Regions from separate parts of the Pseudomonas sp. FW305-3-2-15-E-TSA4 genome, predicted to be linked through region 3. Evidence: predicted binding sites of a transcription regulator. Region 3 holds the regulator's gene; each other region holds the start of a gene.

Region 1 (10,316 bases), on a different contig from region 3:
CGGCGTCGCGCCCACGGTGGTCTGTACGGTGAAGGTCTTCTGCACGTTCGGCGTGACCGTGGTGTCCATCACCGGAGCACCGGTGGAGTCAACCATGCCGACCTTGAGGTTCAAGGTGTTGGCCTGCCCCGGCACGATGGTGCCCGAACCGATGGTGTTGCCCTTGGCGTCGACCATGTTGTACGACTGGCTGCCGCTGGCGACCGCACCGAACACCAGTTTGACCGGCGTCGAATATTTGAGCGCATTCTGCAACTCGGTCTGCGACGCCGGGTTGTAGATGTCGAACGAATCAGTCAGCGTCGGCTGGGTGTAGGTACCGGAATTGTTCGCACTGGCCACGCCGGTCAACGGCGCTGCCGCAGCGATTTTCTTCGGATCGGTCAGTACCGTCTGAATAGTGCTTGCCGCGTTACGGGTCGGGGTCACCTTGAAGGTGTCGCCAGCGCTCAGGGCGCCGCCGTTGAGCGCCAGGGTGAAGCCATCGATCACTGGCGGTGGCGTGGTCGTGGTGCTGAACGAGCCCATGTCGGTGCCATCGGAGCGCTTGACCGAATAGTTGGTGGCGCTGGTGAAGGTCACCTGATAATCGCTGGTGGTCAGCTTGCCGGTGTCCTTGATGGTGACATCGAGGTTGCCCGAGCCGGCGCTATTGGTCGACTGCGCAATGCTGCGCTGACTGACCAGAGCGGCACTGTTGATATTGTTGAAGATCGCGGCGCCGAAGTCACCGTTCTTGTCGATACCCTGGGCTTGTTGGCTGTTGACCTGATCGGCCACTATCAGCGCGACACGCCCCAACTCATTGAGCGAAGGGTCGAGCACTTCTTTGCGATAGGTCAGCAGGCCACCGATTTCGCCACCGCTCATGGCCGACGTGATGTCGATCACGCTTGAGCCGCGGTCCAGCTGAATGGCCATGCGCGTCGGATCGTCCTTGCTCGGCACGGTGCTCAGGGTGTTGGTGGTGTTGCCGATCACCAGCGGCTGGCCGGTGCCGATGTACACGTCAAAACTGGTGCCACGTTCGACAACCTGCGCCCCGGTCAGCTCGGAGAGCTGGCGCACCGCTTCGTTACGACTGTCGAGCAAATCGTTCGGCTGGCCGCCGCTGGTGGAAATCTCGCCGATCTTCTGGTTCAGGTTGGCAATCGAAGTCGCCAGCTTGTTGACCTGGGACGTCATGTCGCCCAGGTTGCCATTGATCGTGGTGTTCTGATCGTTCAGCTGTTTGGCCAGCGCATTGAAACGGCTGGTCAGGGCCTGCGCACCGGTCAGCACCGACTGACGGGAGGTGTCATCAGTGGCCGAGGTCGCCACGCCCTGCATCGAGGTAAAGAACTTTTGCAGCACACCGGTCAGGCCGGTGTTGGTATCGGACATCGAGGCATCCAGCGCAGTGGCCTGGGCACCGTACGCAGCCGCTTCGCTATTGAGCGAGGTCGCGGTATGCAGCTGGTTTTCGAGGTAAGAGTTGTAGACCCGGCGCACATCGGCCAGGGTCGTCCCCGTACCGATGAAGACGTTGCCGAACTGCTGCGATGACTTGGTGCTCTGCACGGTTTGCTGGCGTGAATACCCGGCGGTGTCGACGTTGGCAATGTTGTTACCTGTGGTCGCGAGAGAGGAAGAACTCGCAGACAACCCCGACATCCCGATATTGAGCAAACTCATGATTCAAACCTTACCGTGTGTTTATAGAGGCGTCGTTGAAACGCCGGCCGCAGCGTAGTTTTCGAAACTGTTCATCTGCTTGGCTATCTGCGAAATCTTCGTCGCGTAGTTCGGGTCGGTCGCGTAACCGGCCTTTTGCAACTCGCGTACAAACTGTTCTGGGTTATCGGCCGACTTCACTACATCTTGATAGCGATTGTTGGTCTGCAGCAAAGTCACCAGATCGTGGAAACTGTCCTTGTACGAGGCATAGGAACGGAACTGTGCCGTCTCCTTGACCATCTGCCCGTTGCGGAACTCGCTGGTGATTGCCCGGGCCGAATCGCCGGTCCAGTTGCTGCTGGCCTTGATGCCGAACAGGTTGTGGCTGCTACTGCCATCCTGGGCACGCATGACCGATTTGCCCCAGCCGGTTTCCAGTGCGGCTTGCGCCACCAGATAACGCGGATCGACGCCAATACGCGCGGCGGCTTCTTTGGCCATCGGCAGCATGGTGTTGACGAATTCGTCGGCGGAGCTGAAAGCGCGCTTGGCCGGCGCCAGCGGAATCTGCGCCATCGCCCGACCGTAAATCTGCATCTGCCCGCCGGACGCCTTGGCGTCTTCGGCACGGGTCAGCCAGTCGCCGTTGTACAGCGGGCCGGCGCCGGTGGCGGCCGTGGTCGCCGCACGTTGCGGCAAGGCATTGGTGGCGGTCGGCGTGGCGGACGGCACCAGACCGGCGAGCAAACGATCGGCCAGCTTCGGCGGCAATGCCAGACGACGCTTGTTGATCATTGCCATGTCATTGCTGTGCGAGGCTTCGGTAGTAGCCACACGCCCGGAACGCGAGGCCCACAACGGACGCTCGCCATTGAGCCGCGATAACGGCCCATTGGTGGCGGTGGTGCCGGCGGCAATCGGGGTCTGCACCGCAGCGGCTTTCGCCGCCTCTTGCTTGGCGGCGGACGCGGCTGCAGCCTCACCCGGTGCCAGCGGTTTATTCCTCGACATCTGCTTCATCAGCACGTCGGCCAGCCCGATACCGCCGCCCTCGCGGGACAGCGACACCGCCAGTTGCTGGTCGTACATTTCCTGATATTGCTTGGCCGCCGGCGTGTTCATCGGGTTGTCTTTACCCAACGCCTCGGTGGCCGAACGCATCGACTTGAGCATTTCGCCGAGGAACAGCGATTCGAATTCCTGCGCCACCTTGCGCATGTTCGCATCGCTGTTCTTGTCGCCAACCTTGAGCTGGTTCAGACGATTGAGGTCGGAGTACGAACCCGAATCGCCAGTGCCCACCAGACTGCCTTTGCGCATATCCATGATGCCGTCCTCAGATCACGATCAGGTCGGCTTGCAACGCGCCGGCCTGCTTCAGTGCTTCGAGAATGGCCATCAGGTCACCCGGTGCCGCGCCAACCTGGTTCACCGCCCGCACGATCTCGTCGAGGGTGGTGCCCGGGCCGAACTTGAACATCGGCTTGGCTTCCTGTTCGGCGTTGACCCGCGAACGTGGAACCACCGCGGTCTGGCCGTTGGACAATGGGCCCGGCTGACTGACGATCGGGTCTTCGGTGATGGTCACGGTCAGGCTGCCGTGAGTCACGGCGGCCGGCGAAACTTTCACGTTCTGGCCGATGACGATGGTGCCGGTGCGCGAGTTGATGATGACTTTCGCCACCGCCTGACCCGGATCGACTTCAAGGTTTTCGAGGATCGACAGGTAGTCGACGCGCTGGCTCGGATCGAGCGGCGCCGTCACACGGATCGAGCCGCCGTCGATGGCTTGCGCCACGCCAGGGCCGAGCATGTCGTTGATCTTGTCGACGATACGCTTGGCCGTGGTGAAGTCGGAACGGTTGAGGTTCAGCGTCAGGCTGTTGCCCTGGTTGAAACCGCTCGGTACCGAACGCTCCACCGACGCACCGCCGGGGATACGACCGGCCGACGGAACGTTGACGGTGATCTTCGAACCGTCACGCCCTTCGGCATCGAAACCACCGACCACCAGGTTGCCCTGAGCGATGGCGTAGACGTTGCCGTCGATACCCTTGAGCGGGGTCAGCAACAGGGTGCCGCCGCGCAGACTCTTGGAGTTACCGATGGACGAAACGGTGATGTCGACCTGCTGACCCGGTTTGGCGAACGCCGGCAGATCGGCACTCACCGACACCGCCGCGACGTTTTTCAACTGCACGTTGCCCGATCCCGGCGGCACCTTGATGCCGAACTGCGAGAGCATGTTGTTGAAGGTCTGCAGGGTGAACGGGGTCTGCGTCGTCTGGTCGCCGGTGCCGTTAAGCCCGACCACCAGGCCGTAACCGATCAACTGGTTGGAACGCACGCCGGAAATGCTGGCGATATCTTTCAGCCGCTCGGCGTGGGCACCAAAGGTTGCGGACAACAGGGCCGCAGCCAGCATGAGGCTCTTGAAATTCAAAGTCGCCACCTAGAAAGGGAACAGCGGGCTGAGGAAGAAACGGTCGAACCAGCCTGGCTGACTCGCATCGGCAAACGAACCGGTGCCCGAGTAGGTGATGCGCGCATCGGCGACACGGGTCGACGACACGGTGTTGTCGGTGGCGATGTCATCGGCACGCACGAGACCGGCGATGCGCACCAGCTCGTCGCCGGTGTTGAGGGTCATCCACTTCTCGCCGCGCACGGCGATGATGCCATTGGGAAGCACATCGGCCACGGTCACGGTGATCGAGCCGGTCAGGGTGTTGCCCTGCGCCGCCTTGCTGTCGCCCTTGGTCGCACGGTCGCCGCTGTAGCCGACGTCGAGGCTCAGGTCATTGCCACCCAACGGGTTGTTGGTGGTGCCACTGCCGCCGAACAGCGAAGTCAGGCCGATGCCGGTCTTGCTGTTCTTGGCCACTTGCGAGTTGGCGTTTTTGCTGGCCTGAGTCTTCTCGTTCAGGGTGATGGTGATGATGTCACCGACCCGGAATGCCTTGCGGTCGCTGTACAGGTTCTGCTCGAAGCCGGCCTGATAGATCGAGCCGTTGTTGGCCGCAGACGGCAATGGCGTGCGTGGCAACACCGGAGCGTAATAAGGGTCATTGGGCTTGGGCGTCGGTGCGACGCAGCCCGCGAGCGAGACGACCCCACCCAATGCCAGAACAGATACGAAGCGTTTCATGACCCTACCTCACGGTGTTGCTGGCGACCTCATGGCCGCCCCATAGACTTGATTACAGATTCTGCGTTACGAACGAGAGCATCTGGTCGGCGGTGGAAATCACCTTGGAGTTCATCTCGTAAGCGCGCTGAGTGGTGATCATGTTGACCATCTCTTCAACGGTGCTGACGTTGGAACCTTCCAGGGTGTTCTGCAGCGTGGTACCGAAACCGTTCAGGCCCGGGGTGCCGATTTGCGGCGCGCCGGAAGCAGCGGTTTCCAGGAACAGGTTGTTGCCCACTGCCTGCAGACCGGCCGGGTTGATGAAGTCGGCGGTTTGCAGGTTGCCGATCACCTGAGCGGCCGGGTTGCCTGGCACTGTGATCGACACGGTGCCGTCGGTGCCGACAGTGAAGCTCTGCGCGTTGTTCGGGATGACGATGGCCGGTTCCAGGGCGAAACCGCTGGCGTTGACGATCTGACCGTTGGAGTCGAGGTGGAAAGTACCGTCACGGGTGTAGGACGTGGTGCCGTCCGGCTGCAGGATCTGGAAGAAACCGCGACCGTCGATGGCCATGTCCAGCGGCTGCTCGGTGGTTTGCAGGCTGCCGGCGGTGAAGTTTTTCTGGGTGCCGACGATGCGCACACCGGTACCCAGTTGCAGACCCGACGGCAGTTCGCTGTCCTGGGTCGACTGGGCGCCTGGCTGACGCTTGATCTGATACAGCAGGTCCTGGAACTCGGCACGGTCACGTTTGAAACCCGTGGTCGAGACGTTCGCCAGGTTGTTGGAAATGGTGGTCAGGTTGGTGTCCTGGGCGGACAGACCGGTTTTGGCAACCCATAGAGCCGGAAGCATTCGATTCTCCTCGTGCGCCTGTTTTACGGCGCGACGTTCTGATAATTAGCTGATCTGCAAGACCCGAGCCATGGCCTGGTCGTCGTCTTTGGCGGTGTTCATCATCTTGACGTGCAACTCGAACTGCTTGGCCAGGGCCAGCACCGAGGTCATTTCTTCCACGGCATTGACGTTGCTCGACTCAAGGAAACCCGACACCAGTTTGACGTTGGCATCGGCCGGCGCCGGCTGGCCGTCCTTGGTGTAGATCGAGCCGTCGAGGCCTTTGTTGAGGTTCTTGATGTCCGGGTTGACCAGTTTGATCCGGTCGACTTCCGCCATGACGCGCGGGCCTTCGCCCATCGCACGAATACTGATGGTGCCGTCTTCACCAACTTCGACCTGCTGCTCCGGCGGCACGGCGATCGGACCGCCGTTGCCGAGTACCGGCATGCCGTTGCCGGCGCGCAATACGCCGAGGGCGTCGATGTTCAGGCTGCCGGTGCGCACGTAGCTTTCGCCACCGTTAGGGTTCTGCACGGCAATAAAACCGTTGCCGGTCACGGCGACGTCGAGGTCACGCCCGGTCTGCACCAGCGAACCGGCGGTGAAGTCGGTGGCGGGCCGTTCGCTCATGGCAAACGCACGCGCCGGAAAGCTGTCACCGAACACCGGCATCGAACGCGCCTGCTCCAGGTCGCGCTGAAAACCATTGGTGGAGATGTTCGCCAGGTTGTTGGCATGGGCCTTTTGCGCCAGTGCGTTCTGACTGGCGCCGGTCATTGCCACATAAAGGTACTTGTCCACACTCTTTCCTCTGCATGCCGGACGTTTGCCGCCCACCGCTGTACTGCTGAGCCATAAGCAATTTGCAGACCAACTTTTTTCTGGCGGCTTGCGGCCCGGTAAACAAAGGACTTGCGGGGTTTTGCGGGGAAATTGGAAATGTATCGAAGTCGAAAAACCGGCGGTGTTATGCCGCTGGGCGGCAATCCCGATTGTTGCAGATGGAAAAAGAACCTGTGGTGAGGGGATTTATCCCCGACGGGCTGCGCAGCAGCCCAATCCATCCATTGATGGTGTATCGGATGGACCGCATTTGCCGGGTTTGGGGCTGCTTCGCCACCCTTCGGGGATAAATCCCCTCACCACAAAAGCTCTTTTCACCACAGTGTTGCTGTTAACTCTCGGGACCCTTACCAACTTCGTATTGGCGGAGCTTATTAGCGATGGTGGTATGCGAAACCCCCAACCGCTTACCCAGTTGCCGACTGCTCGGGTGTTCGGAGTACAGCCGCTCCAGTACGGCTTTCTCAAAACGCCCGACGATCTCGTCCAGCCCACCCTCCAGCGAGAAATCGCCAAGCGGCTGACGCACGCCGTAATCCGGCAGGCGGATGTGTTCGACCTTCACCGTGCCGCCCTCGCACAGTGAAACCGCCTGGAACAGCACGTTCTCCAGCTGCCGCACGTTGCCCGGCCAGTGGTAATGACTGAGGCGATCCATCGCTGCCGGCGCCAGTTTCGGCAGCGAACAACCGATCTGGCGGCTGGCCTGATCGAGGAAGTGTTCCACCAGCGGAGTCAAGCCGTCGAGGCATTCGCGCAGTGGCGGGATGTGCAGCGACAACACGTTCAAGCGGTGATACAGATCCTGACGAAACTCGCCGCGCGCGCACAGCTCGGACAAGTCAACCTGAGTCGCGCAGATCACCCGCACGTCCAGATACACCTCTTCGTCGCTGCCGACCCGGCGGAAGCAGCCGTCCTGCAGAAAGCGCAGCAACTTCACTTGCAAGCGCGGGCTCATTTCACCGACGCCATCGAGGAACAGCGTGCCGCCCGCCGTCAGCTCCAGCAGACCGAGTTTGCCTTCAGCACGCGCCCCTTCGAACGCGCCGGGGCCGTAGCCAAACAGTTCGGTCTCGGCCATCGACTCTGGCAGCCCTGCACAGTTGAGCGCCATCAGCGGCGACTGCCCACGCGGACTGGCGAGGTGACAGGCACGGGCCAGCAACTCTTTACCGGTGCCGGTTTCGCCTTCGATCAATAGCGGCGCATCCAGCGGCGCCATGCGCCGCGCTTCACGCACGACAGCGGCCATCACTTTCGAACTCTGGAAGATACTGTCGAAGCCACGCAATTCCTGTTTGCGCACGTTATAGATGCGCTCACCGACGCGGTCGGCGCGGTGCAAGGTCAGCACCGCACCGGCCATGGCTTCACTGTCGTCGTGCTCCGATTGCAGCGGCGCGATGTCGGCGAGAAAGATGTCGCCCTTGACCTTGACGCGCATGCCGTTGATTCGCGACTTGTTGGCGCGCACCAGCTCCGGCAGGTCGAAATCCTCGGCGTAACGCGACAGCGGAATCCCCGGCACCTCGTCCACCCGCACCCCGAGCAATTGGGCGGCGGCGCGGTTAGCAGCGACGATTGAGCCACCCATGTCGATCGACAGCACCGGAAACTCCAGCGCACCGAGCAACGCGTTCAGCTCCATGTGCCGACGCTCGCTGGGCATCAACCCGACGCGCTTGACGCCAAACACCCCGGCAATCGCCTCGAACTTCGGTCGCAGCGCCTGGAACTGGATGTTGATCAGGTTCGGGCAGTGCAGGTAGATCGCATTGCCGTGCTCGCCGCCGACCTCGCCGCGTGCAACGTTGATCCCGTACTCCACCAGCAGGTTGAGGATGTCGCGCAGGATGCCGATGCGGTTTTGGCAGTGGACTTTGATACGCATATGAATGACCCGACAAACCAGCAATAAGGTTGAACACAGACCTGTGGGAGCGAGCCTGCTCGCGAAGGCGGCTGCAAACTCAGCATAGATGTGTCAGACAGACCGCATTCGCGAGCAGGCTCGCTCCCACAGGTGTTAGCGCCAGACTTTTCTGTCGAGGCGCGCAGATAGTTGTCAAGATTATGTGACAGCCACAGCCCTTTTCAAACCTGCAAATCACCGCAAATGCGTGATATCAGTCAAAGCGTAACGATTTTTTTACGAAATGCAGTGATTGTTCCTACCAGGAACGCACTCAACCTGCTGCATCACGCCGCACTCTCGGGTAATTCTCAGTCCATCGCTGGACATAACAAGAACGAATTCCCCTAGCAGGAGAGCAGTATGAAGCAGACGCAATACGTGGCCCGAGAGCCCGATGCGCAAGGTTTTATCGACTACCCCGCCGAAGAACATGCGGTGTGGAACACGCTGATCACCCGCCAGCTGAAAGTGATCGAGGGTCGCGCGTGCCAGGAATACCTGGACGGTATCGAAAAACTCGGTCTGCCCCACGACCGCATTCCTCAGCTGGGCGAGATCAACAAGGTGCTCGGTGAGACCACCGGTTGGCAGGTTGCCCGCGTCCCGGCACTGATCCCCTTCCAGACCTTCTTCGAATTGCTCGCCAGCAAACAGTTTCCGGTGGCCACGTTCATTCGTACCCGCGAAGAACTGGACTACCTGCAAGAGCCGGACATTTTCCACGAGATTTTCGGCCACTGCCCGCTGCTGACCAACCCATGGTTCGCCGAATTCACCCACACCTACGGCAAGCTCGGCCTGCAGGCCACCAAGGAAGAGCGCGTGTATCTGGCGCGCCTGTACTGGATGACCATCGAGTTCGGCCTGGTCGACACCCCGCAAGGCAAACGCATCTACGGCGGCGGCATCCTGTCCTCGCCGAAGGAAACCGTTTACTCGCTGTCGGACGAACCCGAGCATCAGGCCTTCGATCCGCTGGAAGCCATGCGCACACCGTATCGCATCGATATCCTGCAGCCGCTGTACTTTGTCCTGCCGAACCTCAAGCGCCTGTTCGATGTCGCCCATGAAGACATCATGGCCATGGTTCGCCAAGGCATGCAGCTGGGGTTGCACGCACCGAAGTTTCCGCCAAAACCGAAAGCCGCGTGATCCGCGACTTTTGCTGAGAATTGAGTCTGTCAGTCGCCGTCACTTTGGTTTAGCGTGACGGCATTGACGGGCCGATAGCTTCTATAAAAAAAACACACTCGATTTCAGGAATCACACCATGTCCACTTTGAACCAAGCCCACTGCGAAGCCTGCCGTGCCGATGCGCCACAAGTCAGCGACGAAGAACTGCCGATCCTGATCAAGCAGATCCCGGACTGGAACATCGAAGTACGCGACAGCATCATGCAGTTGGAGAAAGTTTTCCTGTTCAAGAACTTCAAGCATGCTCTGGCGTTCACCAACGCCGTCGGCGAGATCTCCGAGGCCGAAGGTCACCACCCGGGTCTGCTGACCGAGTGGGGCAAAGTCACCGTGACCTGGTGGAGCCACTCGATCAAAGGCCTGCACCGCAACGACTTCATCATGGCCGCGCGCACTGACGAAGTGGGCAAGACCGCAGAAGGACGCAAGTAATGCACTTTGACGCCATCGGCCGGGTACCCGGCGACCCGATCCTCGGTTTGATGGAGGCCTATGCGCAGGACACTAACCCGCGCAAGTTCGACCTCGGCGTTGGCGTCTACAAGGATGCCCAAGGCCTGACGCCGATCCCCGAAGCGGTGAAAATCGCCGAGGCGCGACTGGTCGAAAGCCAGGACACCAAGACCTACATCGGTGGTCACGGCAATCCGCTGTTCGGCAAAGTCATCAATGAACTGGTGCTTGGCGCCGACTCGAAGCTGATCGCCGAACAGCGCGCCGGCGCCACCCAGAC
Region 2 (10,316 bases), on a different contig from region 3:
GTCGAGAAACAGTACGCCGTGGTGGGCGAGGGTGATTTCGCCGGGTTGCGGTTTCGAGCTGCCACCGACCAGCGCCGGTCCCGATGCAGAATGGTGCGGTTGACGGAATGGTCGCTGCGGCCAATGGGTCAGTGGCACGCCGCTGGCGACCGATTGAATCGCCGCCACTTCCAGCGCCTCGCATTCTGAGAGTGGCGGCAGCAGCCCCGGCAAGCGACTTGCCAACAAGGTCTTGCCGGTCCCCGGCGGCCCACTGAACAACAGGTTGTGTGCGCCCGCCGCTGCAATCAGCAGCGCCCGTTTCGCGGCCATCTGTCCTTGCACTTCATTGAGGTCGGGATAAGGTTTCGCCGCATGGATCAGCCCGTCCGATACATAAGGCTCGACCGGCGTGTGCCCGTTGAAATGCGCCACTGCTTCCAGCAGATGATCCACCGCAAACACCTTCAAACCCGAAGCAAGGCACGCTTCCTCGGCATTCGCCCGCGGCACCACCAGTGCCCGCCCGGCCTTGCGCGCCGCCAGCGCCGCCGGCAACACCCCGCGTACCGGCCGCACAGCGCCGGACAACGCCAGTTCACCAAGGCATTCCACCTCATCCAGCGTCAGACACGGCACCTGCACACTCGCCGACAGAATCCCCAGGGCAATCGCCAGATCAAAGCGCCCGCCGTCCTTGGGCAAGTCCGCCGGCGCGAGATTCAAGGTGATCCGCCGCGCCGGAAACTGCAGCCCGGAATTGATGATCGCGCTGCGCACGCGATCCTTGCTCTCCTTTACCGCCGCTTCAGGCAGGCCGACCATGGTCAGCGAGGGCAGACCGTTGGCGAGATGGACTTCGACGGTGACAGCGGGAGCATCCACGCCAACCTGGGCGCGACTGTGGACGATGGAGAGGGACATGGTCGTTCCTTGAGCTGAATCGGGAGCCGCTTCCTGCGGGTTTTTTAAGGGTAGTCTGGGGAGAGGGCGTTGGTCGGACAGTTTTAAGGTCCAACTTTCACTTGATGTTTCTGAAGGCACTAATCCTCAGGCATAAAAAAACCGCCTGTCAGGCGGCCATTTTTGCGGTACTCAGGTTCCACCACCGGCGAGCCAGCCATCGGGCTCCATTTCCTTGCCATAGGTCGCGGCCACTTTCAGAAAATGCCGCTGACTGGCTGAAACTCTGTCCGGCAATCCGAGTGCCTCGGTACCCGGTTTGGACACCCGTGCCGGTTGGGTTTTCTGCTTCTTCTGCTTCATAAACACCTCACGTGCCGGGATGCTTGATTCGATCTTATTGGTCGTCCAATGGAAAGACAAGGCGACCGGTTGTATCAAAATAAAATCCCAGCGTTTGATAGTAAGGGATGGCGCCTGAGTCTGGCTCTTGTACTTCGATTTGCGTACACCCCAGCTTCCGGGCGTAGAACTCTGTTGTCAGCAATGCCATCGGAGCGATCCAGCCCCGCAAGGTATTTGTCTTGCAGGTGTGTCCCTGCAAAAGGACGATTTTCATGCAGATCGTGCTTCTTCGCGGCGTTGCGTAGCACAATCCGCACAGTTCTTCTTCGAACCAGAACGCCAAGTCCAGTCCTTTTGCATCTTTGGTCTTCCAGTCCAGAACAGCTTCCCAAGGAAATCCAATTGGGCCGCTCCACTGGTGATATGCGTTGATTGCTAATGGAGTAATCGGATCGATCCTGAGTGATAGAGGATCAACTCCAGCTGCCAGGGCTTCTGGGTCCATGGACATAGTTTGATGTGCGAGTTTGCGGGATTCAGATTTGAGTGTCTGATTTCGAAGCTCGGTACCTTTTCCTTTTCTTCGCATCGTCTTGTTCTGTCGGGATCAAGCTGTAGACGATATCGAAGGCATTGATGCTTAAGTAATCAGGCGTAGGAGCTGATTTTTGTAGGGTCATGCCCTGATAGTTGTAGGACGCCGGCGAAACGGTTTCGATAGCTTGCTGGAACCGTTGGGCATGACTGTCATGGACCTGGCCATGCCCACGAAAGGGCCTGAAACCGAGATCGAGAAGCTTGTGAAATGCCAGCTCAGGATCTGCGCCGATCTGGCAATCAGGCTGGCGATCCACCTCAAAACCACGCCTGAGTTCTGGATGAATCTTCAATCGACTTACGATTTACGCAGAGCTCAGATCAGGTACGCGGGTTGGCGAACCGGAGCAAAAGGAACCCGGCAGACCCGAAGGTCTCCCACGCACAACCGCCATGAAACGATGTGGCGGTAAATGTAGCCGCCATCATGGTTGTCGTGCGCCTTAAGCTGTCCAGGTCGCCAAACCCGTTGCTGAACATTCAGCATCGGGGTGAGCTTAGAAACTTGAGCTTTTCGGCGCAATCGGACGGCGGTGGTGCAGGTTGTAGGACGTTGCCGAGAGGATTGAAAGGCTGAAGATCAAAAGATCGCAGCCTTCGGCAGCTCCTACAGGGGGAGCGGATTATTCAGCCGGCGGCGTCAGCTTGGCTTCCATCTCGGCGACTTTGGCCTCAAGGCTTTCGAGGCGAGCACGGGTACGCGCCAATACAACCATCTGACTGTCAAACTCTTCCCGGCTCACCAGATCCAGTTTGCTGAACGCACTCTGCAGCAGCATCTTGAACTGGCTTTCGATTTCGGCTTTCGGCAGCGGGGTGTCGCCGCTGAACAGGCGGGAGGCGGTGCCGCTCAGGGCGTCGAGGAAGTCTTTTGGCGCGAGCATGGAATGTGTCCTGTAAACAGTGGCGGGCAGTGTATCACGCAGTGTCTATAGTCATTGACGCAGGTGCGGATGCACGCTTTTCGCGCAGGCGGACGGACGGCAACGCACCGTTGTTGTGCGTAACCGTCGGGGCTTTTTTGCGCGGGCGCCTGTGGCAGCGGCCAAGGGCTTGAAATCAGAGGAATTTGGCGAGATGGCAAGCTTTCTGCTTAGTCGGTAGTGACCCATGCACTGATGCAGTCGCTGTGACGAATGCAGTGCGGCAGGCGGGACGGGGAGTTTCGCCGGCAGCGGTTAGCTGGCGTCAGTCGGGCAGGTAAGGCCGACGATGCGTTACAAAGCCAGGCACTGCGCTTAGACTTGAGTCGGGTTTGTTTTCCTGGGGCAAGTCCACCAATTCGGGAGAGAGTTTCATGAAGCTAGTCACTGCCATCATCAAGCCGTTCAAGTTGGACGACGTGCGCGAGTCGCTGTCCGAAATCGGCGTGCAGGGCATTACCGTTACTGAAGTCAAAGGCTTCGGCCGGCAGAAGGGTCACACCGAGCTGTATCGCGGCGCGGAGTATGTGGTCGATTTTCTGCCCAAGGTGAAAATCGACGTGGCCATCGACGACAAGGATCTGGATCGGGTTATCGAGGCGATAACCAAAGCGGCCAACACCGGCAAGATCGGTGACGGCAAGATCTTCGTGGTCAATCTGGAACAGGCGATCCGCATCCGTACCGGCGAAACCGATACCGACGCGATTTAAGCCGCCACAAACCCCAACGCCCCAGGAGAAAACAATATGACTCTGCGTAAATTCGCAGGGCTAGGAGCCCTGTTGTCCATCGTAATGCCCGGCCTTGCAATGGCGGCAGACGAAGTGGCGGCCCCGGTCCTCAATTCCGGCGACACCGCCTGGATGCTCACCTCGACAGCCCTCGTGCTGTTCATGACCATCCCGGGACTGGCGCTGTTTTACGGCGGCATGGTTCGCTCGAAAAACATTCTTTCCGTGATGATGCAGTGCTTCGCCATTACCGGTCTGATCAGCATCCTGTGGGTCATTTATGGCTACAGCATTGCGTTCGACACCACCGGCATGGAGCAGGGCGTCGTCAACTTCAACTCGTTCTTCGGCGGCATGGGCAAGGCGTTCCTCGCCGGTGTCACGCCTTCGAGCCTTACCGGCCCTGCGGCGCTGTTCCCCGAGGCGGTGTTCATCACCTTCCAGATGACCTTCGCGATCATCACCCCGGCGCTGATTGTCGGTGCGTTCGCCGAGCGGATGAAATTCTCCGCGATGCTGATTTTCATGGGCATCTGGTTCACCCTCGTCTACGCACCGATTGCGCACATGGTCTGGTCCGGTAACGGCGGCCTGATGTGGGACTGGGGCGTACTCGACTTCGCGGGCGGCACCGTGGTGCACATCAACGCCGGTGTGGCCGGTCTGATTGCCTGCCTGGTATTGGGCAAGCGCAAAGGTTTCCCGACCACCCCGATGGCACCGCACAACCTCGGTTACACCCTGATGGGTGCAGCGATGTTGTGGGTTGGCTGGTTCGGCTTCAACGCCGGTTCGGCCGCAGCCGCCAACGGCACCGCCGGCATGGCGATGCTGGTCACTCAGATTGCAACCGCTGCAGCGGCTCTGGGCTGGATGTTCGCGGAGTGGATCACTCACGGCAAACCAAGCGCACTGGGCATTGCTTCGGGTGTGGTTGCCGGTCTGGTGGCAATCACTCCGGCGGCCGGCACTGTGGGCCCGATGGGTGCACTGGTGATCGGTCTGGCGGCAGGTGTGGTGTGCTTCTTCTGCGCCACCACGCTGAAACGCAAACTCGGCTATGACGACTCTCTGGACGCGTTCGGCGTACACGGTATCGGCGGTATCCTCGGTGCGATCCTCACCGGTGTGTTCGCTGCACCGTCGCTGGGTGGCTTCGGCACCGTCACCGACATCGCCGCTCAAGTGTGGATTCAGTGCAAAGGTGTCGGCTTCACGGTGATCTACACCGCAATCGTCACCTTCATCATCCTCAAGGTCCTGGACGCCGTGATGGGTCTGCGTGTGACCGAGGAAGAAGAGTCGGTGGGTCTCGATCTGGCACAACACAACGAACGCGGCTACAACCTGTAAGTACGCGCATTAAAAAACTTGCCCGGTTCGCCGGGCATTTTTTTGTCTGGAATTTGTCATTGAAAGGAAGGCTGAAAGGATTTTTCGTACGGCTTTGGTCGTGTTTACGGCGGGCATTTTTCTGCGGCCAATCGCTTACATCATTGCAGGAATATTAGGGCCTTTGTTTTTTCCCAGAGCGCGCTAGAATGCGCCCCGAACGTGCGGAGAACTGTATGTGGCAACAGACTCTGATAACCCTGCGGGCACGGCCCCGGGGCTTTCATCTGGTAACGGACGAGTTACTCGCCGGCCTGCCTGAACTCAAGGCGTGCCGGGTCGGTCTGTTGCATTTGTGGCTGCAGCACACCTCGGCGTCGTTGACCATCAACGAGAACGCCGATCCGGCGGTCCGTCGCGACTTCGAACGATTTTTCAATCGTCTGATCCCACAAGGAACAGACGGCTATGAGCATAACGACGAAGGCCTGGACGACCTCCCGGCGCACTTCAAGGCCAGCGTACTTGGCTGTCAGATCAGTCTGCCGGTTTCGGCAGGGCGACTGGCACTGGGCACCTGGCAAGGTGTTTATCTGGGCGAGCACCGTGATCATGGCGGTGCCCGTAAAGTCCTCGCCACCCTGCACGGTGAAGGGGCGTAAACCGTTGGTCACCAATGGTTACCGATTTTTTTCCGGCGGCTTTCGACAGTCGCCAAAGCTGGTCTATAACTAATCTGCTTTTCGCAAGTCATGAGGTAGAACATGAGCGACGATGATCTGGAAAACGACGACCTCGAAGTAGGCGACGAAGACGAGGCCGAGGACGGTCTGGAAGCAGCAGCGGAAGACGTTGCTGAAGACGATGGCGGTGATGAAACGCCGGCCCCGGCTGCCAAAGGCAAAGCCAAGGCTGCGGTGTCGGTCGACGAGTTGCCGAGCATCGAAGCCAAGAACAAGGAGCGCGACGCCCTGGCCAAGGCCATGGAAGAATTCCTTGCGCGCGGCGGCAAGGTGCAGGAAGTGGAGGCCAACGTGGTCGCCGATCCGCCCAAGAAGCCGGACAACAAGTACGGCAGCCGCCCTATCTGAGGCGTGCTACCTGCTTGCTGAAAAAGCCCGCCGTCGCTGCGGGCTTTTTCATGCCTGAAACAAAGAGGTCATGGATACACGCAACCCCCTGTGGGAGCGGGCTTGCTCGCGAAGGCGGTGTGTCATTCAAATTGTATGTCGACTGACACGGCCTCTTCGCGAGCAAGCCCGCTCCCAAGGGGTTACGTCAGGTGGAGAGGGCATTCCAGCGTGCGAGCACTGCTGGCAAATCGGTCAGGCTACGGATCTCGGCATCCGGAAGCCGCTCGGCTTCCCAGACCTTGCCCGTCGGGTTGAACCAGACGGCACGCATGCCCGCTTGTTGCGCCCCGGCAATGTCATCGCCCGGATGATCGCCGATATGTACGGCGGTTTCGGCTGTGGCGCCACCACGCTGCAACGCCTCGTGAAACAGCCGCACATCCGGCTTGGCGATACCGATATCTTCGGCGCACAAGGCAAACTTGAAGTAATCCGCCAGGCCCAGCCGACGCACGTCGGCGTTGCCGTTGGTGACCACGCCGAGGGCGTAGTGGTTGGCGAGGATTTCCAAAGTCGGTTCGACCTCCGGGAACACCTCGATCTGATGCCGCGCATGCAGGAATACTTCAAAGCTTTTGTCGGCCAGATCCGCAGCTTCCCCGTGGGCGTACCCGGCTTCCTCCAGTGCGTGGAACAGCACGCGCCTGCGCAACGCACTGATGCGGTGCTTGAGGCCCGGCTCGCTGGCCAGTACCCGCTCACGAATCCCCCACAAATGCTCCACCGGCACTGCGCCCAGATTCGGCGCGTGTTCGCTCAGCCATTCGCGCAATACCGCTTCGGCGCTGACGATCACCGGGGCGGTGTCCCACAGGGTGTCGTCAAGGTCGAAGGTGATCAACTGGATGTTCATGAATCGTCGCCTTTGCTGCGTTTGGCCCGTGGGTGGGCGCTGTCGTAGACCGCCGCCAGGTGCTGGAAGTCCAGGTGGGTGTAGATCTGCGTGGTCTTGATGTCCGAGTGGCCGAGCAATTCCTGCACCGCGCGCAGGTCCTGTGAGGATTCCAGCAAGTGGCTGGCAAAGGAATGCCGCAGCATGTGCGGGTGCAGGTTCTGCCCCAGCTCGCGCTCGCCGGCCAGTTTCACCCGCACCTGAATCGCCCGTGGGCCGAGGCGCCGACCTTGTTGGCTGACGAACACGGCATCGTCGGCCGGGTTGGTCATGGCTCGCAGCGGCAGCCATTGCTCCAGTGCTTCGCGCGCCTTTTTGCCGACCGGCAGCAGGCGGGTCTTGCTGCCCTTGCCGAGCACCTGAACCATGCCGTCGGCCAGATCCAGCTGATCGAGATTGAGCCCGGTCAGCTCGGACAGGCGCAGGCCCGAGGAATAGAACAATTCGAGAATCGCCTGATCACGACGGGCGAGAAAATCGTCCTCGACCGCACCTTCAAGCAGTTGCAACGCACGGTCGGTGTCGAGGGTTTTCGGCAAGCGCCGTTCGCCTTTCGGCGGCGCCAGACCGGTCGCCGGGTCGTGATCGCACAGACCTTCGCGATTCAGATAGTGATAGAGCCCGCGCACCGCCGAGAGCAATCGGGCGAGACTGCGTGACGACTGACCCTGCGCATGCAGGCGGGCGATCAGGCTGCGCAGACGCTGAATATCCAGCGCCGCCCAACTGCCGATGTTCTGCTTGATGCACCAGCCGAGGACTTTATCGAGGTCGCGGCGATAGGCCGACAGGGTGTGCGGCGACACCTGTCGCTCACTGCGCAGGTGTTCGCAGTAAGCGTCCAGTTGTCGTTCCATGCTCAGCGTACCGAGCGCAGGGAGCTGTTGACCCTTGGCAGCACGCGGCCCATGACTTCGGCGATGTAGCTGAGGAACAGCGTGCCGACCGAACTCTTGTAGTGCTGTGGATCGCGGCTGGCGATTGCCAGAATGCCGTGGATGCCTTGATGGCTGACCGCGACTACCGCGGTGGAGCCGATCTGCTTGCGCTGTTCTTCGCCGAACAGGAAGTCCAGCTCATGTTCTCGCAGAGTGCCGCTGACGCTCTTGCCTTCGGTGAGCAGACCGCCGATCGCGGTTTGCGCGTCGGCATGAGTCACCCAGCGGCCAACCGGTGCCGGGTTGTCGCCGAGCAGGATCAGGCTGACAAAGGGCACCTGAAAGTCCTGGCGCAGGCTGTCTTCGACGCTGATCACCACGTCTTCCAGACTGGCCGCGTCCATCAGCGACAGAATCAGGCGACGGGTCTTGTCGAACAGCCGGTCGTTGTCGCGGGCGACGTCCATCAACTGCGAGAGGCGATGACGCATCTCGATGTTGCGGTCGCGCAGGATGCTCATCTGCCGCTCGACCAGCGAAACGGTGTCACCGCGCTGGTGGGGAATGCGCATGGCAGGCAGCAGTTCTTCGTGCTCGACGAAGAAGTCCGGATGAGCCTCCAGGTATGCGGCAACCGCTGCCGCCTCCAGGCTCTCGGACGCGGATTCGTCGGACTGTCGGGCGGGTACCTGAGGCTTATCGGTCATGGCTTCTGCTCACTCAAAGACGCACTTGTCCTTCGTATACACGCACTGCCGGGCCGGTCATCAGCACTGGATGGCCAGGGCCTGCCCATTCAATGGACAGACGCCCGCCGGGCAGGTCGATCAACAGCGGCGAATCCATCCACCCCTGGCTGATGGCCGCAACTGCAGCGGCACAAGCGCCGGTGCCGCAGGCCTGGGTTTCCCCGGCCCCGCGTTCCCAGACGCGCAACTGCGCGCGGTTGCGGTCGATGACCTGGATGAAACCGACGTTGACCCGCGCCGGGAAGCGCGGATGGTGTTCGATTTTCGGCCCCAGTTCATGCACCGGTGCATTGTTGATGTCCTGTACGCGCAGCACCGCATGGGGGTTGCCCATTGACACAGCGGCCAGTTCGACCGTGGTGCCGTCGACTTCCAGCTGATAGCTGCGGGCCTGCGCCGGTGCGTCGAACGGAATATCCGCCGGCACCAGACGCGGCGCGCCCATGTTCACCCCGATCTGGCCGTCGTTACGCACGTCCAGCTCGATGATGCCGCCCTTGGTCTCGACGCGAATCTGCCGCTTGGCCGTCAGACGTTTGTCGAGCACGAAGCGCGCGAAGCAGCGCGCACCGTTGCCACACTGTTCCACTTCCGAGCCATCGGAGTTGAAGATCCGGTAACGGAAATCCACGTCCGGGTTGCTCGGCGCTTCGACGATCAGCAACTGGTCGAAACCGATACCGGTGTGCCGGTCGCCCCATTGCTTGGCGTGCTTGGGCTGAATATGCGCGTGCTGGCTGACCAGGTCGAGAACCATGAAGTCATTGCCCAGGCCGTGCATTTTGGTAAAACGCAGCAGCATGGGTTACTCCGGCAGCTGGCTTTCGCCGGCAAACAGCTCGGCCACGGTTTCGCGGCGGCGCACTTCAAAAACCTGATCACCGTCTACCAACACTTCAGCGGCACGGCCACGGGTGTTGTAGTTGGAACTCATCACGAAGCCGTAGGCACCGGCCGAATGCACGGCCAGCAGGTCGCCTTCTTCCAGCGCGAGCTCACGATCCTTGGCGAGGAAATCGCCGGTTTCGCAGATCGGGCCGACGATGTCGTATTTGCGCGCAGCGGAGTCACGCGGTTTGACCGCGGTGACGTCCATCCAGGCCTGATACAGCGCCGGGCGAATCAGGTCGTTCATCGCCGCGTCGACGATGGCGAAATCCTTGTGTTCGGTGTGCTTGAGGTACTCGACCTGGGTCAGCAGCACGCCGGCGTTGGCGACGATGAAGCGGCCCGGTTCGAACACCAGCGCCAGGTCACGACCGTTCAAACGCTCGCGCACAGCCTTGATGTAGTCGCCGGCCAGTGGCGGCTCTTCATCGCGATACCGCACGCCCAGGCCACCACCGAGATCGATGTGGCGCAGGTGGATGCCGCAATCGCCGAGGCGGTCGACCAGATCCAGCAAGCGATCGAGGGCATCGAGGAACGGCGGCAAAGTGGTCAGTTGCGAGCCGATGTGGCAGTCGACACCGATCACTTCCAGGTTCGGCAGGTGCGCGGCACGCACGTACACGTCTTCGGCGTCGGCAATGGCGATGCCGAACTTGTTCTCTTTGAGACCGGTGGAAATGTACGGGTGGGTGCCGGCATCGACGTCCGGGTTCACGCGCAGCGAGACCGGGGCGCGAACACCCAGCTCGGCAGCCACGACTTGCAGGCGCTCGAGTTCGTCGGTGGATTCGACGTTGAAGCAGTGCACGCCGACTTCCAGCGCGCGACGCATGTCGTCACGGGTCTTGCCGACGCCGGAGAACACGATCTTGTCGGCGCTGCCGCCAGCGGCGAGTACACGTTCCAGCTCGCCACGGGAAACGATGTCGAAACCGGCGCCGAGACGGGCCAGGACATTCA
Region 3 (10,316 bases):
TGCCGCGACCCTGGCCAGCACCGGCACCCCGGCATTTTTCGTCCACCCGGCCGAAGCCAGCCATGGCGACATGGGCATGATCACCCGCGACGACGTGATCCTCGCCCTCTCCAACTCCGGCTCGACCAACGAAATCGTCACCCTGCTGCCATTGATCAAGCGCCTCGGCATCCAGTTGATCAGTCTCACCGGCAATCCGCAGTCGCCGCTGGCCAAAGCTGCCGAAGTCAATCTCAACGTTCATGTCGAACACGAAGCCTGCCCGCTGAACCTGGCACCGACTTCCTCGACCACCGCCGCGCTGGTCATGGGCGATGCCCTGGCCGTCGCGCTGCTGGAAGCGCGTGGTTTCACCGCCGAAGATTTTGCCTTTTCACACCCGGGCGGCGCTCTGGGTCGACGCCTGCTGCTGAAAGTGGAAAACGTCATGCATGCCGGGCAAGAGCTGCCGCAAGTGCAGCGCGGCACCCTGCTCAAGGACGCGCTCATGGAAATGACCCGCAAGGGTCTGGGCATGACCGCGATCGTTGAAGCCGATGGCAAACTGGCCGGAATCTTCACCGACGGCGATTTGCGCCGCACGCTGGACCGCAGCATCGACATCCGCAGCGCCACCATCGACCAGGTCATGACCGCACACGGCAAGACCGCACGGCCCGAGATGCTCGCCGCCGAAGCCCTGAAAATCATGGAAGACCACCGAATCAACGCACTGGTTGTCGTGGACGAAGAAGATCGGCCGATCGGCGCCTTCAACCTCTCCGATCTGCTGCGTGCAGGAGTGATGTAATGACCACCGATCTGCTGCAACGCGGCAAAACGATCAAACTGGCGGTGTTCGACGTCGACGGCGTCCTCACCGACGGGCGCCTGTACTTCCTCGAAGACGGCAGCGAATTCAAGACCTTCAACACCCTCGACGGCCAGGGCATCAAGATGCTGATGAATGCCGGTGTCGAGACCGCCATCATCAGTGGCCGCAAGACCCCGGTGGTTGAACGCCGGGCAAAGAACCTCGGTATCCCGCACCTGTTTCAGGGTCGCGAAGACAAATTGGTGGTTCTGGACGGCCTGCTGGCGCAACTGGGCCTAAGCTATGAACAGGTCGCCTACCTGGGTGACGACCTGCCTGACTTGCCGGTGATCCGCCGCGTAGGCCTGGGCATGGCCGTTGCCAATGCTGCCGACTTCGTGCGCGAACACGCCCATGGCGTCACTCGGGCCCGCGGTGGCGAAGGTGCCGCTCGTGAATTCTGCGAATTGATCCTGCGCGCCCAGGGCCGCCTCGATGCGGCCAACGCCGCGTACCTGTGAGCCAAATCATGTTTAGCAAAAAATTTCGCAACTTCCTGCTGTTCGGCTGCATCGCTGCCATGTTTGCGGCGGTCGGCTACTGGAACATCAGCCCGGAACGCTTCCTCGACAAGCCCGTGGTCAAGGTCGAAGACACCGCTATCGACTGGTACGCCACCAATACGCATACCCTGCAATATCTGCCGGACGGCAAAGTGCAGTACGAAATGACGTCGGACAAGGCCGAACACCTGAAAGCGACGGATGTGACTCTGGTTACCAAACCCGACCTCAACATGTATCGCGGCACCGAGTTTCCGTGGCACGTGACCAGCGAACGCGGCGAAGTGAATCCGGACGGAACGCAGGTAGAATTGATCGACTCGGTACGCATCAAGCGCACCGATGAAAAGAAACGCGACACCCTGATCACCAGCACACGCATGACGGTGTTCCCTCAGCAGCAATATGCGCAGACCGAGCAACCCGTTAGAATCGACGGCGCTGGCGGTGTATCGACTGGCGTGGGAATGAAGGCGTATTTGAAGGAAAGCAGGATACACCTGCAATCGAACGTAAGAGGACAGTATGAGGCTCGTTAAAACCCTCCCTATTTTGCTCAGTCTGGGCGCAGCACTGGGAAGCGTGAGCGCCTGGGCTCTGCCGAACGATCAGCAGCAACCTATCCGCATTCAGGCCGACGACGCCCAGCTGGACGACAAGAACGGCATCGCCACCTATAAAGGTGATGTGATCATCACCCAGGGCTCAATGATCGTTAAGGGCAATACGGTGACCATCACCCGTACTCCGACCGGCGATATCGACGTGGTGACCTCGGTGGGCAACCTTGCCTACTTCGAGCAACTGCAAACCCAGGGTGACGCCAAGCCTGTTCAGGGCTGGGGCGTGACGATTCAGTACCACGCCGCGCAAAACCGCGTCGTGCTGATCGACAAGGCCAAGGTTGTCGACAAGGACAACAACACCACTCAGGGCGAGAAAATCGTCTATGACACGGTGAAGAAACTGGCCAGTGCCGGTCGCGCTACCGGCAGCAAAGTCACCGAAGCGCGTCCGCGTATCGACATGGTGATCCAGCCGAAGAAGAAAACCGACGAGAAAACCCAGTAATGGCAACTCTGAAAGCTCAACACCTGGCCAAGGCCTATAAAAGCCGCCAGGTTGTGCGCGACGTCAGCCTGTCGATCGACAGCGGCCAGATCGTTGGCCTGCTCGGCCCGAACGGCGCCGGCAAGACCACCTGCTTCTACATGATCGTCGGTCTGGTGCAGGCCGATCAGGGTCGCGTACTGATCGATGATCTGGACGTCAGCCATCAGCCGATGCACGGCCGTGCCAAGGCAGGTATCGGCTATCTGCCGCAAGAAGCGTCGATCTTCCGCAAATTGTCGGTGGCCGATAACATCATGGCCATCCTCGAAACCCGCACGGAACTCGACAAGGCCGGTCGTCGCAAGGAACTGGAAAGCCTGCTGCAGGAATTCCACATCAGCCACATCCGCGACAACCTCGGCATGAGCCTGTCCGGTGGTGAACGCCGCCGGGTGGAAATCGCCCGCGCCCTGGCGACCGCACCGAAATTCATCCTGCTCGACGAACCGTTCGCCGGTGTCGACCCGATTTCGGTCGGCGACATCAAGCAGATCATCCATCACCTCAAGGCCAAGGGCATCGGTGTTCTTATCACCGACCACAACGTGCGTGAGACCCTGGATATCTGCGAAACCGCCTACATCGTCAACGACGGTCAACTGATCGCGGAAGGCGATGCGGCGACCATCCTTGCCAACGATCTGGTGAAGGAAGTGTATCTGGGCCACGAGTTCCGCCTGTAAGCACCAAGGCACTTGGCCAGCCTCCGGGTGCTGTATCGATGAAGCAGGCTTTTATACGCTTTTATTGTTACAGCGCTCTAGGCAGACACGACGCCTCAAAGATGTTCACCGTGCTCCGACGCGATGCGTCAACAAAGTTTTATACGCTTTTATTGTTACAGCGCTCTAGGCAAACACGACAGTTTCAGGCATATAATTTGCTTAAGTTTGGCGCTCCGGCGCCCTGTAGTGGATGGCGCATGCGCGCCGGCGAATAAGGTGTTAAGCCCCTGCCATGAAACCATCGCTAGTCTTGAGAATGGGCCAGCAGCTGACGATGACACCGCAGCTGCAACAGGCCATCCGCCTGCTCCAATTGTCGACCCTGGACCTGCAACAGGAAATCCAGGAGGCCCTGGAATCCAATCCGATGCTCGAACGCCAGGAAGAAGGCGACGACTTCGACAATACCGATCCTTTGGCCGACAACGCCGAACAAAAACCCAACACCGACATTCAGGAACCGTCCTATCAGGAAGCCGCCCCGACGGTGGACAATCTGGAAGATGGCGAATGGAACGAGCGCATTCCTAACGAACTGCCCGTTGATACCGCCTGGGAAGACGTCTACCAGACCAGCGCCAGCAGCCTGCCCAGCAGCGATGACGACGAGTGGGACTTCACCACCCGCACGTCCGCCGGCGAAAGCCTGCAAAGCCATCTGCTGTGGCAATTGAACCTGGCGCCGATGTCCGACACCGACCGCCTGATCGCCGTGACCCTGATCGATTGCATCAACAATCAGGGCTACCTCGACGAAACCCTCGAAGAAATTCTCGACGCCTTTGATCCGGAGCTCGACATCGAGCTGGACGAGATCGAAGCCGTTCTGCACCGCATTCAGCAGTTCGAACCGGCCGGTATCGGGGCGCGCAACCTCGGCGAATGCCTGCTGCTGCAACTGCGTCAGCTCCCGGCCAAGACCCCGTGGCTCAACGAAGCCAAACGTCTGGTCAGCGATTACATCGATCTGCTCGGCAGTCGCGACTACAGCCAGTTGATGCGGCGTATGAAGCTCAAGGAAGACGAGTTGCGTCAGGTCATCGAACTGGTGCAAAGCCTCAATCCGCGTCCGGGCTCGCAGATCGAATCGACCGAAGCCGAGTACGTGGTGCCCGACGTCATTGTGCGCAAGGATAACGAACGCTGGCTGGTCGAGCTGAATCAGGAGTCAGTGCCCCGTCTGCGGGTTAACGCGCAGTACGCCGGTTTCGTCCGTCGCGCCGACACCAGCGCCGACAACACCTTCATGCGCAACCAGTTGCAAGAGGCACGCTGGTTCATCAAGAGCCTGCAAAGCCGCAACGAAACCCTGATGAAGGTGGCCACCCAGATCGTCGAGCATCAGCGCGGCTTCCTGGAGTATGGCGATGAAGCCATGAAACCGTTGGTCCTGCATGACATCGCCGAGGCGGTCGGCATGCACGAATCGACGATTTCCCGGGTCACCACGCAGAAATTCATGCATACCCCGCGCGGTATTTATGAACTGAAATACTTTTTCTCAAGCCACGTCAGCACCTCCGAAGGCGGTGAATGCTCGTCGACGGCGATCCGCGCGATCATCAAAAAACTGGTTGCGGCGGAAAATCAGAAAAAGCCGTTGAGTGACAGCAAGATCGCTGGTTTACTGGAGGCACAAGGCATTCAGGTGGCTCGCCGCACCGTCGCCAAGTACCGCGAATCCCTCGGGATCGCGCCTTCGAGCGAACGCAAGCGGTTGATGTAAGCCACGTTACAGCGTTCCAGTGGCAGGCTCTTCGGCCTGCCGCTTTATGCACTGGCAACGAAGGAGAAGCTGTATGCAAGTCAACATCAGTGGACACCAACTGGAAGTGACCGAACCTCTGCGCACCTACATCAACGAGAAACTCGAACGATTGGAGCGCCATTTCGACAAGATCACCAACGTGCAAGTCACGATGTGCGTCGAAAAGCTCAAGCAGAAAATCGAAGCCACCTTGCATATACCCGGCAGCGAAGTGGTCGCCAACGCAGAAGATACCGACATGTACGCTGCGATCGACTCACTGACCGACAAGCTGGATCGCCAACTCAAAAAGCATAAGGAAAAGACCCAGAGCCTCCTCCAGGGCGCGACAGGTCGTTAACACTCCCAACCCATGATCCGACTTGAAAGTATCCTGACCCCCGGCCGTTCCCTGGTGAACGTGCCGGGCGGCAGTAAAAAGAAAGCCCTCGAACAGATTGCCAACCTCATCCATAAAGAAGTGCCGGATCTGGCCATGCAGGATGTTTTCGAGAGCCTGGTAGCCCGTGAGAAACTCGGATCCACCGGTTTCGGCAACGGCATCGCCATTCCGCACTGCCGCCTCAAAGGCTGCGAAGCGCCTATCAGCGCATTGATGCACCTTGATGCCCCCATCGATTTCGATGCCATCGACGGCGCACCGGTCGACCTGCTGTTTGTACTGCTGGTCCCGGAAGCGGCCACCGATGCCCACCTGGAATTACTGCGCCAGATCGCCAGCATGCTCGATCGCAAGGAAGTGCGCGAAAAACTGCGCAGCGCACCGAGCAACGAAGCCTTGTATCAGGTCGTCCTGAGCGAGCAGAACGGTCATTAATCATGCGCTTGATCATCGTCAGCGGCCGCTCCGGCTCGGGTAAAAGTACCGCCCTGAATGTCCTTGAGGACAACGGCTACTACTGCATCGACAACCTGCCGGCCGGTCTGCTGCCGGAACTCGCCGAACGCGCCCTGATTCATACCGAGCTGGCTCAGCCGCTGGTGGCCGTGTCGATCGATGCACGCAATCTGCCGAGCCACCTGTCGCGCTTCCCCGAGTTGCTCGAAGAAGTCCGCGCCCGACACATCCAGTGTGATGTGCTGTATCTGGATGCCGACGAAGAAACCTTGCTCAAACGCTTCTCGGAAACCCGCCGTCGCCACCCGCTGAGCACCGCCAACCGCTCACTGGCCGAGGCAATCAACGACGAGACCGCCCTGCTCGGCCCGATCGCCGATCTGGCCGACCTCAAGGTCAACACCACCAATCTGAATCTGTACCAGTTGCGTGACACCATCAAGCTGCGACTGCTGAACCAGCCGGAGCCGGGCACGGCGTTTCTGGTCGAGTCGTTCGGCTTCAAGCGCGGCATGCCGGTGGACGCGGATCTGGTGTTCGATGTGCGCTGCCTGCCCAATCCTTACTGGAAACCGGAACTGCGTACACAATCGGGTCTCGACGCACCGGTCGCCGAGTACCTGGCTGCACAACCGGAGGTTGAGGAGATGTTCCAGGACATCTACGGCTACCTGTACAAATGGCTGCCACGTTTTGCCGCGAGCAACCGCGCCTACGTCACCATTGCCATTGGCTGCACCGGCGGGCATCACCGCTCCGTTTACCTGACCGAACGCCTGGGTCAGGCCCTGCAGAAAACCCTGAAGAACGTCCAGGTTCGCCACCGCGACCTCACTTAAAGGATTCACACCGCGATGCCTGCTCGTGAAATCGAAATCATCAACAAATTGGGTCTGCATGCCCGGGCATCGGCCAAATTCGTCGGCGTGGCCGGCAAGTTTCCGGAGACCACGATAAGAGTCGGTCGCACACCCGAGACAGCAGTAGACGGCAAAAGCATCATGGCGATGATGATGCTCGCGGCCGGCAAGGGCACCAAGATCCATTTGAGCACCGAAGGCGAACAGGCTGAGGAGGCCATGGTTGCTTTGGTGGAGCTGATCAACAACTACTTCGATGAAGGGGGCTGACAGCCCAGCACCGAAGATCGCAGCCTTGGCAACAGCTGCCGCAGGCTGCGATCTTTTGATATTCAACCCAACGCCGTATCCATCACCATCATCAGACAAAACCCGATCAGCAAGCCAAGACTGGCCAGCTTGTCATGACCATTGCGGCGCGATTCCGGAATGACTTCGTGCGTCACCACCAGCAACATCGCCCCCGCCGCCAGCGCCAGCCCCAACGGCAATAACAGCTCCGCCAGACTGACCAGCCAGGCACAGAGCAGTGCAAACACCGGCTCGACCAACCCTGAAGCCGCACCGATCAAGAATGCCTTGACCCGCGACATTCCTGCCCCCGCCAGTACCAGCGCAATCACCAATCCCTCTGGCACATCCTGCAAGGCGATGCCCATCGCCAGACTGTCGGCATCCGGCATGCCGCCGCCAGCGGACACCCCCACCGCCATGCCTTCCGGGATGTTGTGAGCAATGATGGCGAAGACGAACAGCCAGATGCGCGGCGGAATCACCGGGTGCTCGGGGGTACCGACGAGCATTTCCGGTGAGGCGCCGGACAGTTTCAGATCCACCAGATACAAACCGAACGCACCGAGCATGATGCCGAAGCAAATCAGCCCGCTGGCGGCCAACGGTGTCAGGCCCAGACTTTCGGCAGCAGCGATGCCCGGCACGATCAGCGAAAACGCGGTCGCCGCCAGCATCACGCCGGCGCCGAAACCCAGTAGCGTATCGCTGAGCCTCTGCGGCATACGCCGGATCACCAGCACCGGCACCGCGCCGAGCGCCGTGCCGAGGGCGCAGATCGCGCCGCCCTGCAATGCGCGTGACAATCGCGGCTGCAGATCCAGCCATTCCAGCCCGTGCGCCGCCAGCAAGGTTATGCCGGCCAGCAGCAACAGCGACCCGACCGCGTAACGAAACATGCGTCCACCGCCAATCGCCAGTGTTTCAGTGCCCATAGTCAGCCCTGGATTGTTTTTATAGAAGACTTAAACCAGTGCAGCCTGGTAGCGCGCAGCAACTTCCGGCCAGTTGATCACGTTGTAGAACGCGTTGATGTATTCCGGGCGACGGTTCTGATAACGCAGGTAATAGGCGTGTTCCCAAACATCCAGACCGAGAATCGGCGTGTTGCCGTTCATCAACGGGCTGTCCTGATTGCCGCTACTTTCCACGACCAGTTTTTTCTCCGGGGTCACGCTGAGCCAGGCCCAGCCGCTGCCGAAACGGGTCAACGCGGCTTTGGTAAAGGCGTCCTTGAAGCTGTCGAGACCGCCCAGTTGGTCGTCAATCGCCTTGGCCAGCGCGCCGTCCGGCTTGCCACCGCCGTTGGGCACCATGACTTCCCAGAACAGCGAATGGTTGGCATGCCCGCCACCCTGATTGATCACCGCCGCGCGGAGTTTTTCCGGCAACTGCTGAACGCTGGCGACCAGTTTTTCCACCGGCCATTCGGCGTACTCAGTGCCTTCGACGGCGGCATTGAGGTTGTTGATGTAGGTCTGGTGGTGCTTGGTGTAGTGGATCTCCATGGTTTGCGCATCGATGTGCGGTTCCAGGGCGTCGTAGGCGTACGGCAAGGCAGGCAAGGTAAAAGCCATTTCAGTGGACTCCATGATGATGTGAAGCTGACGCGCGGCGTGCGTTGCCGGTGTCCGGGTGCAGCAGGCGCTGGGTGCGTGGGTATTCGCCGTGTTCGCTGATGAAATTCAGCAGTTCGACGTAGGTCTTGCTGCTCTGGCGCAACGCCGCTTCCCGCAGGGCCGGACGCAGACGCTCGTCCTGCATGGTCTGCAACAGCCGTTGATGAATCGCGCAGAGGTACTCGGCGCTCTCCTCCGGCTGATTCAGGCGCAGGTGCAGATCCGCGAGGTTGTGGTGGGAGATGACGCAGGCCGCCACCGCTTCGTCGGCATCGGCCCAGCGCTCGAACAGCACTTGCGCCAGGGCCAGGGCTTGCAGATAAGCTTCACGGGCATCAATCAGCTCGCCCAGCATGAAGCAGCGATTGGCCCGTTCGATCGTGCGTTTCCAGTGCTCCATGGTGAACCTCCAAAGCGGTTGCGGTATTTACACGCCGCCAGCGGTGAGTTTCTCGGGGTTGAGCAACTCTTCCAGTTGGCTGCGCGACAGGTCGGTGTGCTCCAGCGCGACGTCGATCACCGGGCGGCCCTGCTTGTAGGCCTGCTTGGCGATTTCGGCGGCTTTCTGGTAGCCGATGATCGGGTTGAGCGCGGTGACCAGAATCGGGTTGCGCGACAGCGCTTCCTTGAGCCGCGACTCATTGACCTTGAAGCTGGCGATGGCCTTGTCGCCGAGCAGACGACTGGCATTGGCCAGCAGTTCGATGCTGCTCAGCAGGTTCTGGGCGATGATCGGCAGCATCACGTTCAGTTCGAAATTGCCCGACTGGCCGGCGATGGTGATCACCGAGTCGTTGCCGATCACTTGCGCAGCGACCATCGCAGTAGCTTCCGGAATCACCGGATTAACCTTGCCCGGCATGATCGACGAACCCGGTTGCAGGGCTTCCAGCTCGATCTCGCCAAGGCCGGCGAGCGGACCAGAGTTCATCCAGCGCAGGTCGTTGGCGATTTTCATCAGCGATACGGCGGTGGCTTTGAGCTGACCAGAGACGGCGACGGCCGTGTCCTGCGAGCCGATCAGGGCGAACAGATCCTTGCCCGGAGTGAATTGCACATTCGTCAGTTGGCTGAGCTGGCGGCTGAAACGCGCGGCGAATTCCGGATGCGCATTGATCCCGGTGCCGACCGCCGTACCGCCCTGCGCCAGCGATTGCAGGCTCGGCAGTAAATCCTGCAGATGACCGATGTTGGCCTTGAGCTGCTGCGCCCAGCCATTGAGCACCTGACTCATGCGCACCGGCATCGCGTCCATCAAGTGCGTACGGCCGGTTTTGACGTGGTGGTGCACCTGATCGGCTTTGTTTTCGATGACCTGCACCAGATGCAACAGCGCCGGCAACAGCTGCTCATGCAGGGTCAACGCCGCGCTGACGTGGATGGTGGTCGGAATGATGTCGTTGCTGCTCTGGCCGCAGTTGACGTGATCGTTCGGGTTGACCGGCTCGCCGAGCAGGCGGCTGGCGAGGGTCGCGATCACTTCGTTGGCGTTCATGTTGGAGCTGGTGCCGGAGCCGGTCTGGAAGATATCCACCGGGAAATGCTGCATGAAATCGCCTTCGAGCAGGCCTTGCGCGGCATCGCTGATAGCTTTGCCCTGGCCGGCGCTGAGCTGGTTGAGCTCGACGTTGGCCCGCGCGGCGGCGGCTTTGGCGAGGATCAGCGCACGGATGAATTGCGTTGGCATCGGCTTGCCGCTGATCGGGAAGTTATCCACTGCGCGCTGGGTCTGCGCGCCGTAGAGAG

Evidence for each region. The regulator sigma-54, encoded in region 3, starts transcription at its own class of promoters, with help from an activator protein. The targets are predictions, from matches to a motif close to ANTGGCATNNANNTTGCTNT.
Region 1: AC3WMV_RS22495 (flagellar basal body rod protein FlgF) is a predicted target of sigma-54. The motif match lies at 6,483-6,502, and genes of this name have one in related genera.
Region 2: glnK (P-II family nitrogen regulator) is a predicted target of sigma-54. The motif match lies at 2,901-2,920, and genes of this name have one in related genera.

The regions. Positions count from the first base shown of each region.
Region 1 covers NZ_JBYSZP010000017.1:49,291-59,606, reverse strand. Annotated here, with positions in the region: gene flgK (flagellar hook-associated protein FlgK) at 1-1,674, opposite strand, end outside; gene flgJ (flagellar assembly peptidoglycan hydrolase FlgJ) at 1,696-2,982, opposite strand; gene AC3WMV_RS22510 (flagellar basal body P-ring protein FlgI) at 2,993-4,081, opposite strand; gene flgH (flagellar basal body L-ring protein FlgH) at 4,109-4,804, opposite strand; gene flgG (flagellar basal-body rod protein FlgG) at 4,857-5,642, opposite strand; gene AC3WMV_RS22495 (flagellar basal body rod protein FlgF) at 5,688-6,428, opposite strand; gene AC3WMV_RS22490 (sigma-54-dependent transcriptional regulator) at 6,802-8,364, opposite strand; gene phhA (phenylalanine 4-monooxygenase) at 8,749-9,540, shown strand; gene AC3WMV_RS22480 (4a-hydroxytetrahydrobiopterin dehydratase) at 9,659-10,015, shown strand; gene AC3WMV_RS22475 (amino acid aminotransferase) at 10,015-10,316, shown strand, end outside.
Region 2 covers NZ_JBYSZP010000014.1:32,075-42,390, forward strand. Annotated here, with positions in the region: gene AC3WMV_RS19360 (YifB family Mg chelatase-like AAA ATPase) at 1-903, opposite strand, end outside; gene AC3WMV_RS19365 (hypothetical protein) at 1,075-1,245, opposite strand; gene AC3WMV_RS19370 (N-acetyltransferase) at 1,280-1,732, opposite strand; gene AC3WMV_RS19375 (HigA family addiction module antitoxin) at 1,968-2,237, shown strand; gene AC3WMV_RS19380 (accessory factor UbiK family protein) at 2,448-2,708, opposite strand; gene glnK (P-II family nitrogen regulator) at 3,122-3,460, shown strand; gene AC3WMV_RS19390 (ammonium transporter) at 3,497-4,834, shown strand; gene AC3WMV_RS19395 (secondary thiamine-phosphate synthase enzyme YjbQ) at 5,050-5,475, shown strand; gene sutA (dormancy-specific transcriptional regulator SutA) at 5,578-5,904, shown strand; gene AC3WMV_RS19405 (HAD family hydrolase) at 6,092-6,799, opposite strand; gene xerC (tyrosine recombinase XerC) at 6,796-7,695, opposite strand; gene AC3WMV_RS19415 (DUF484 family protein) at 7,698-8,423, opposite strand; gene dapF (diaminopimelate epimerase) at 8,437-9,267, opposite strand; gene lysA (diaminopimelate decarboxylase) at 9,271-10,316, opposite strand, start outside.
Region 3 covers NZ_JBYSZP010000001.1:28,810-39,125, reverse strand. Annotated here, with positions in the region: gene AC3WMV_RS00195 (KpsF/GutQ family sugar-phosphate isomerase) at 1-790, shown strand, start outside; gene AC3WMV_RS00190 (KdsC family phosphatase) at 790-1,314, shown strand; gene lptC (LPS export ABC transporter periplasmic protein LptC) at 1,323-1,895, shown strand; gene lptA (lipopolysaccharide transport periplasmic protein LptA) at 1,882-2,427, shown strand; gene lptB (LPS export ABC transporter ATP-binding protein) at 2,427-3,152, shown strand; gene AC3WMV_RS00170 (RNA polymerase factor sigma-54) at 3,427-4,920, shown strand; gene hpf (ribosome hibernation-promoting factor, HPF/YfiA family) at 4,994-5,302, shown strand; gene ptsN (PTS IIA-like nitrogen regulatory protein PtsN) at 5,315-5,779, shown strand; gene rapZ (RNase adapter RapZ) at 5,782-6,639, shown strand; gene AC3WMV_RS00150 (HPr family phosphocarrier protein) at 6,655-6,930, shown strand; gene AC3WMV_RS00145 (ZIP family metal transporter) at 6,993-7,886, opposite strand; gene AC3WMV_RS00140 (superoxide dismutase) at 7,917-8,528, opposite strand; gene AC3WMV_RS00135 (DUF2753 family protein) at 8,530-8,970, opposite strand; gene AC3WMV_RS00130 (class II fumarate hydratase) at 8,998-10,316, opposite strand, start outside.